Regions from separate parts of the Streptomyces sp. NPDC051286 genome, predicted to be linked through region 1. Evidence: riboswitches for the same ligand, from Rfam matches in the RefSeq annotation. Region 1 holds a riboswitch; the other holds the start of a gene.
What was found. Region 1 has a riboswitch for thiamine pyrophosphate ahead of thiC (phosphomethylpyrimidine synthase ThiC). Riboswitches for the same ligand answer to the same signal wherever they lie in the genome.
Positions count from the first base shown of each region.

Region 2: linked by a shared signal. The riboswitch ahead of thiO (glycine oxidase ThiO) and the one ahead of thiC (phosphomethylpyrimidine synthase ThiC) in region 1 are both predicted to bind thiamine pyrophosphate.

Region 1 covers NZ_JBITER010000012.1:136,737-140,556, reverse strand. The annotation lists gene ACIBB8_RS15285 (SsgA family sporulation/cell division regulator) at 1-281, shown strand, start outside; gene ACIBB8_RS15280 (YibE/F family protein) at 363-1,700, opposite strand; TPP riboswitch at 1,771-1,904, shown strand; gene thiC (phosphomethylpyrimidine synthase ThiC) at 1,897-3,687, shown strand.
Region 2 covers NZ_JBITER010000001.1:449,878-453,697, forward strand. The annotation lists gene ACIBB8_RS02050 (thiazole synthase) at 1-566, opposite strand, end outside; gene thiS (sulfur carrier protein ThiS) at 569-787, opposite strand; gene thiO (glycine oxidase ThiO) at 784-1,992, opposite strand; TPP riboswitch at 1,990-2,102, opposite strand; gene ACIBB8_RS02065 (hypothetical protein) at 2,215-2,556, shown strand; gene ACIBB8_RS02070 (NAD(P)/FAD-dependent oxidoreductase) at 2,585-3,820, shown strand, end outside.

The DNA of each region.
Region 1 (3,820 bases):
TCGGCCGTGAGTTGCTGCTGGACGGCCTCAACAGCCCCAGCGGCGACGGCGATGTGCACATCAGTCCCACGGAGCCCGAGGGACTCTCCGACGTACACATCCGGCTGCAGGTCGGGACGGATCGCGCCCTGTTCAGGGCCGGTACAGCGCCACTCGTCGCGTTTCTCGACCGTACGGACAAGCTCGTGCCCCTCGGGCAGGAGTGCACGTTGAGTGACTTCGAGGGCAGCCTGGAAGAGGCGCTGGGCCGGATCCTGGCCAAGGAACAGAACGCCGGCTGAGGAAGAACTGCGCGGACGGCCTACTGGCCGATCGAACGCCGTATCTGCCGAACGGGTGATTTGTGCTTCGCGTCGAGGTGCTCAATGCCTCGCCCTGCGACGCCGGCCCCTCCCGCCCCGTACGGGTGCCGAAGCTCCTGCTTCCGCGCCGAGCCCTGTACGGTCCGCGGAGACGACCAGTGCCGCGAGCACCGTCGTCACCGGTACCGAGGCGACCAGTCCGATCGAGCCGACCAGCGTCCGGACGATCTCCTCCGCCACGAGCTCGCTGTTGGCCACCGTCCCCACGCTGCTCTGCGCGATCGAGAACAACAGCAGCAGGGGAAGCGCGGCGCCTGCGTAGGCGAGCACCAGCGTATTGACCACCGAGGCGATATGGTCGCGACCGATCCTGATCCCTGCCCGGTACAGCTTTCGCGCACCCATGGTCGGGTCCGCCTGGTGCAGCTCCCAGACCGCCGACGTCTGGGTGACCGTCACGTCGTCGAGCACACCGAGCGAACCGATGATGACACCGGCCAGCAGCAGGCCGCTCATGTCGATGTGGGGGTAGAGGCCGTGGATCAGGCCGGTGTTGTCGTCGGTGTTCCCCGTCAGGCTCGCCCAGCCGATGAAGAGTGAACCGAGCAGGCCGATCAGCAGCAGTGAGATCAGAGTGCCGATGACCGCGACCGAGGTACGTGCGGTCAGGCCATGGCACATGTAGAGCGCGATGAGCATGATCGCGCTGGCCCCGACGACCGCGACGAGCAGCGGATTCGACCCCTGAAGGATCGCGGGGAGGATGAACAGGGTCAGTACGGCGAACGACACCGCGAGCGCGACCAGCGCCATCAACCCACGCATTCTGCCGACGACGACCACTGCGAGAGCGAAGATCCCGGCCAGCAGCGCCATCGGGAACTTCCGGTTCACATCCGTCACGGAGTACTGCAGGTCATGGGGCGCGTCAGGGGCGTACGCCACGACCACGCCCTGATCCTTGCGCAACTGCCGAGGGGCGTCGGGCTGAACGATCTCGACGAATGTGCGCCCCTTGTCGTGCCCGGTCGTCACCTCGACCGTGACCCTTTCGCACAGTCCCGGTTCCTGACCGGCGCCCCCGTCCCCCAATGGCGTCGTGGCGCCGCCCGTGACCGGCGTCTGCGAGGCATTCACGTCCTTGCAGTCGACCTTGTCGACACTCACCACCTTGCCCTGCTGGGTCTGCCGGTCGAAACCGACACCGGTGCGCTCGTGCGCGGGCGCACCGCCCGGCCAGAGAGCCACCAGGCCGACAACGACCGCGGTGGCGAACGGGATCAGCACGGCCGCGATGACCTTGCGCAGATGTGCGGAGACCGGCGCAGCAGGGCCGTGGCTGTGCGAATGCCCGTGCTGATGGTCCTGCGATCCGGGGGCGCTCTGTAGGGACGTCACCAGGCGATCATCGCAACAAGGAACAGGCCCTCTGTCCAGCACGCCGGAACAGGCGCTAGCGTGGTGGCACCTTTGCACACGCGGGAGCTCGGAGCACCGGGCTGAGAGGGCGCTGATATCCGTACATCCGTACGGGACAGGCTGCGCCGACCGCCGAACCTGTTACCGGGTAATGCCGGCGTAGGGAGTAGGTCTCATGACCACATCGGACGCACGCACGCCTGCCTCGAACCAGAGCGACGAGGCCGGCACGTCCATCGGCTGGCACAAGGGATACGTCCAGGGCTCGCGCCCGGACCTCCAGGTGCCGGTCCGAAAGGTGCACCTCACCAACGGCAAGGACGTGACGCTGTACGACACGTCGGGGCCGTACACCGATCCCGCCACCGAAACCGACGTACGGCGCGGTCTCGCACCTCTGCGGGAGAACTGGATCACCGCCCGCGGCGACACCGAGGAGTACGTCGGCCGCCCCGTCCGCCCCGAGGACGACGGGCTGGGGCACACCTCGCCGCGCGGCGGACTGCGTAACCTCGACGCCGTTTTCCCTGGCCGTCCGCGCCGTCCGCGCCGCAGCCGCGACGGGCAGCCCGTCACCCAGCTCACGTACGCCCGCCGCGGCGAGATCACCCCGGAGATGGAGTACGTGGCGATCCGGGAGGACGTCGAACCCGAGGTCGTACGCGAGGAGATCGCGGCCGGCCGGGCGGTCCTGCCGGCCAACGTCAACCACCCGGAGACCGAGCCGATGATCATCGGCAAGCGGTTCCTGGTGAAGGTCAACGCCAACATCGGCAACTCCGCGGTCACTTCCTCCATCGAGGAGGAGGTCGAGAAGATGACCTGGGCGACGCGCTGGGGCGCCGACACGGTCATGGATCTCTCCACCGGCCGCAACATTCACACCACCCGCGAGTGGGTACTACGCAACTCCCCTGTGCCGATCGGCACCGTGCCCCTCTACCAGGCCCTCGAAAAGGTCGACGGCAGGGCGGAGGAGCTGACCTGGGAGATCTACAAGGACACTGTGATCGAGCAGGCCGAGCAGGGCGTCGACTACATGACGGTCCACGCCGGCGTGCGGCTGCCGTATGTCCCGCTCACCGCCCGGCGCAAGACCGGGATCGTCTCCCGCGGCGGGTCGATCATGGCCGCGTGGTGCCTGGCGCACCACAAGGAATCGTTCCTGTACGAGAACTTCGAGGAGCTCTGCGAGATCCTCGCGACGTACGACGTGACGTACTCGCTGGGCGACGGACTGCGCCCCGGCTCGATCGCCGACGCCAACGACGAGGCGCAGTTCGCCGAACTGCGCACGCTGGGCGAGCTCAACTCGGTCGCCAAGCGGTTCGGCGTCCAGACCATGATCGAGGGCCCGGGCCATGTCCCCATGCACAAGATCAAGGAGAACATCGACCTCCAGCAGGAGATCTGCGAGGAGGCGCCGTTCTACACGCTCGGCCCGCTGACCACCGATATCGCCCCGGCCTACGACCACATCACCTCGGGCATCGGCGCGGCGATGATCGCCTGGTGGGGGACGGCGATGCTTTGTTACGTCACGCCCAAGGAGCACCTGGGCCTGCCCAACCGGGACGACGTGAAGACGGGCGTCATCACCTACAAGATCGCGGCCCACGCTGCGGACCTCGCCAAGGGGCACCCAGGGGCGCAAGACTGGGACGACGCACTGTCGGACGCGCGGTTCGAATTCCGCTGGGAGGACCAGTTCAACCTGGCACTCGACCCGGACACGGCACGGGAGTTCCATGACGAGACGCTGCCGGCCGAGCCGGCGAAGACGGCCCACTTCTGCTCGATGTGCGGCCCGAAGTTCTGCTCGATGAAGATCAGCCGAAGCATCTCGGAGCAGTTCGGCGGCGACGAGCCCTCGGCGACCGAGGCCGAGATCGCCGAGGGCATGATGAAGAAGTCCGCGGAGTTCGCGGCTGCGGGCAACCGGGTGTACCTCCCGCTCACCGACTGAGTACGCCGTACTGGAACGGCCCGCGCCCCCGGAAACCGCCGGGGGAGCCGCGGGCCGCTCCACCGGCCACCGCCGGGTGTCGGCCTGCGCTGTCCGGCGGGCACGGACATGCGGCAGGCCACAACTCCTGGTG
Region 2 (3,820 bases), on a different contig from region 1:
GTCCCGGCGCCCGCGTCGAGAATGACCGGCACCCGGGCCTGCTCGACGATCAGCTGGAAGTTGTGCGGATTACGGATGCCGAGCCCGGAGCCGATGGGGGAGCCGAGCGGCATGATCGCCGCGCATCCCACGTCCTCCAGTTTCCGGGCGAGCACCGGGTCGTCGCTGGTGTACGGCAGGACGGTGAACCCGTCGTCCACCAGGGTCTCCGCGGCGTCCAGCAGCTCGATCGGGTCGGGCAGCAGAGTCCGCTCGTCGGCCACGACCTCCAGCTTGATCCAGTCGGTGCCCAGCGCCTCGCGGGCCAGCCGGGCGGTCAGCACGGCCTCGCCCGCGGTGAAGCAGCCCGCCGTGTTCGGCAGGACGCGGATCGAGAGGCGTTCGAGAACGGAGAGGACCGAGCCCTGCACGGTCGGGTCGAGGCGGCGCATCGCGACGGTGGTCAGCTCGGTGCCGGACGCTGTCAGGGAGCGTTCGAGCACGTCGAGACTGGGCGCCCCGCCCGTTCCCATGATCAGCCGGGAGCCGAACGTGGTGCCGCCGAGGGTGAAGAGATCGTCGGACATGGTCAGCCTCCCTGGACCGCGGTGAGGACCTCGATCCGGTCGCCGTCGGCGAGGGCGGCGGCCGACCAGCGGCTGCGCGGGACGACGGTCTCGTTGAGGGCCGCGGCGACCCCGGAGGGCGCCGCCGTGAGAGTCGCCACAAGGGTCTCCAGGGTGGTGCCCGCGGCGATCGAACGGGGATCGCCGTTCACGGAGACGGTGAGCGGGAGGGAGTCGGTCATGCGGGCTGCTCCTGACGTACGGAGGCGGAGGGCGGTACGGCGGCGGGTGCGAATCGTCCGGGGGCGAAGGGGCGGGCCACGGCGGGCAGCTCGCCGGTGGTCAGCAACTCGGCCATGGCGTCACCCGTGACGGGGGTGAGCAGTACGCCGTTGCGGTGATGGCCGGTGGCGAGGTGGAGGCCGGGCAGGGCGGTGCGGCCGAGCAGCGGGGCGTTGTCGGGGGAGGCGGGGCGAAGGCCGGCCCGGGTCTCGGTGAGCGGCAGTTCGGTGATGCCGGGCACCAGCTCGTGGGCGTCGCGCAGCAACTCGTACACCCCGCCCGCCGTGACGGTGGTGTCCCAGCCCATTTCCTCGCTGGTCGCGCCGACGACGAGCTCGCCGTTCTCGCGCGGGACGAGATAGACATGGCTGCCCCGGACCACGGCCCGCACGGTGCGGGTGAGGAACGGCGCGTAAGCGGCGGGCACGGTCAGCCGGAGCACCTGTCCCTTCACGGGCCGCACCGGGGGGACGACCTCGTCCGGCAGCCCGGCGAGCCGCCCGCTGAGGCTGCCCGAGGCGAGTACGACCTGGTCGGCGGCCAGCTCCGTACCGGCCGTGAGTACGGCTCCGGTGGCCCGGTCCCGTGCCACCCCGAGGCGTTCCGCCCAGTCGCGGTGGAAGACCACCCCGGCCCGTTCGCAGGCCGTCAACAGAGCGGCGGCCAGTCGACGGGGGTCGACCTGGTGGTCGCCGTCGACCCGTAGACCGCCGCGCACGCCCGGCGCCAGCATGGGCTCCAGCCGGCGGCACTCACGGCCGGTGAGCCACTCCGACTCGAGCCCCGAACGCTGCTGCAGCGCGTGCAGCTCCCGCAGATGGGCGCGGTCGTCGGAGTCCAGGGCGACCGCCAGGGTGCCGCAGGCGCGGAAGCCGATGTCCTGGCCGCTCGCCGCCTCCAGTTCGGCCGCGAAGGCCGGGTAGCGCGCGGCGGACGCGGCATTGAGTTCGAGCAGCATCTGCTCGCCGTAGTGGAGTTCGGTGACGGCGGCGAGCATCCCGGCCGCGACCTGGGCGGCCCCGCCGCCCGGTTCGGGGTCGACGACCGCGGTGCGCAGACCGCGCTGTGCAGCCCGCCAGGCGGTCACCAGACCGATGATCCCGCCCCCGATGACGAGGACGTCGGATCCTTGTGCGGATACGGATGTGTTCCCGGAAGAACGCATGGGCGTCCAGCCCCTCCCTTCGCCGGCATGACCCGGATCAGGTGCGTACGGTCGGAGGCCGCCCAGCCTCCCTCTCAGCCCGGTGCGTCCGGGCTCCCGCGAGTGTCTTACGGTGGCCACCCTAGTGCCCCTCCCGGCAGGTTTTGCCCCGTCGCGTCGGGCGAACATGGCCGGTCACGGCACTGGACCCCGTCCCCCGGACCCGATAAAGGAGCAGCAGCCATGGCCCGTTCGCTCGATGGACTCGTCCTCTCGCCGGTCGCCGACCAGGCGCCGGGCCAGGTCGGCACCCGTACCCGCTTCACGTACCACGAGGAGGACGGCCGGATCTGGGCCGAGTACGCGGGCGGCGACGTGGTCCGGGGCCATCTCGTCGGCACCAGGACCGCCGATCGACTCGACTTCCGGTACGTCCAGTTGAAGCAGGACGGAACGACGTCCTCCGGACACTGCCTCTCCACCGTCGTCGACCTCGCCGACGGCCGGGTGCGGCTGGACGAGCGGTGGGAGTGGGAGTCGCAGGAGGGCAGCGGGACGAGCGTGGTCGAGGAAGTGCCTAGCTGACTGACCGTCAGGTGTTTAAGGTGGACGGGTGAGCGAGCAGCAGACTGAGCAGCTGGACCGGCGGACCGAGCGCCGCATCGTCATCGTCGGTGCGGGCATGGCCGGTGTGCAGACCGCGGTGGCCCTGCGGGAACAGGGCTTCACCGGCCCGGTCACCCTGATCGGTGCCGAACCCCACCAGCCCTACGACCGGCCGCCACTGTCCAAGGCGGTACTGCTCGGCGAGGCCGAGGACTCCGCCTTCGACATCGACTTCGAGGCGCTCGACATCGAGCTGCAACTGGGCCGCGACGTGACCGGCCTCCGGTCCGAGGCGCATGAACTGGACACCCCGACGGGTTCCGTCCCGTACGACGTCCTGGTCATCGCCACCGGCGCCGAACCGGTCGAGCTGCCGGGCTCCGAGGGTGTGCGCGGCGTCCATCTGCTGCGCACCCTCGACGACGCCGCACGGCTGCGGCCGGTCCTCGGCGAGCAGCACACCGTCGTGGTCGTCGGCGCCGGATGGATCGGCGCGGAGTTCGCCACCGCGGCCCGCGCCGCGGGCTGCGAGGTCACCGTCGTCGAGGCCGCCGACCGGCCGCTCGCGGGCGTCCTGCCCGCCGAGGTCGCCGCTCCGATGGCCCGCTGGTACGGGGAGAGCGGCGCGGAACTCCTCACCGGCGCCCCGGTGGCCCGCATCGAGCCCGGCCGGGTGGTCCTCGCCGACGGCCGCGCACTCGCGGCAGGAGCGGTGGTCGTCGGGATCGGTGCCCGGCCCGCCACCGCCTGGCTGGCCGGCTCCGGCATCGCGCTCGGACCGGACGGATCGGTGACCGCCGACGAAGCGCTGCGGACCTCGCTGCCCGATGTGTACGCCGTCGGGGACTGTGCCTCCTTCCCCTCCGCGCGATACGGCACGCGCCTCCTCGTCCACCACTGGGACAACGCCGTCCAGGGGCCGCGGACCGCCGCCGCCAACATCATCGGCGCCGGCTCCCGCGGGGCGCCGCAGCCGCTTACGTACGACCCCGTGCCGTACTTCTGGTCCGAGCAGTTCGACCGGTTCGTGCAGTACGCGGGCCATCACGGGGGCGCCGACACCCTGCTGTGGCGCGGCGACCCGGACGGTCCCGCCTGGTCGGTGCTCTGGCTGCGGGACGGCGTGCTGGTCGCCGTCCTCGCCGTCGGCCGGCCGCGCGACCTGGCCCAGGGGCGCAAGCTCATCGAGGCGGGGGCGCGGCTCGATGAGGCGCTGGCGGCCGATCCCTCCGTGCCGCTGAAA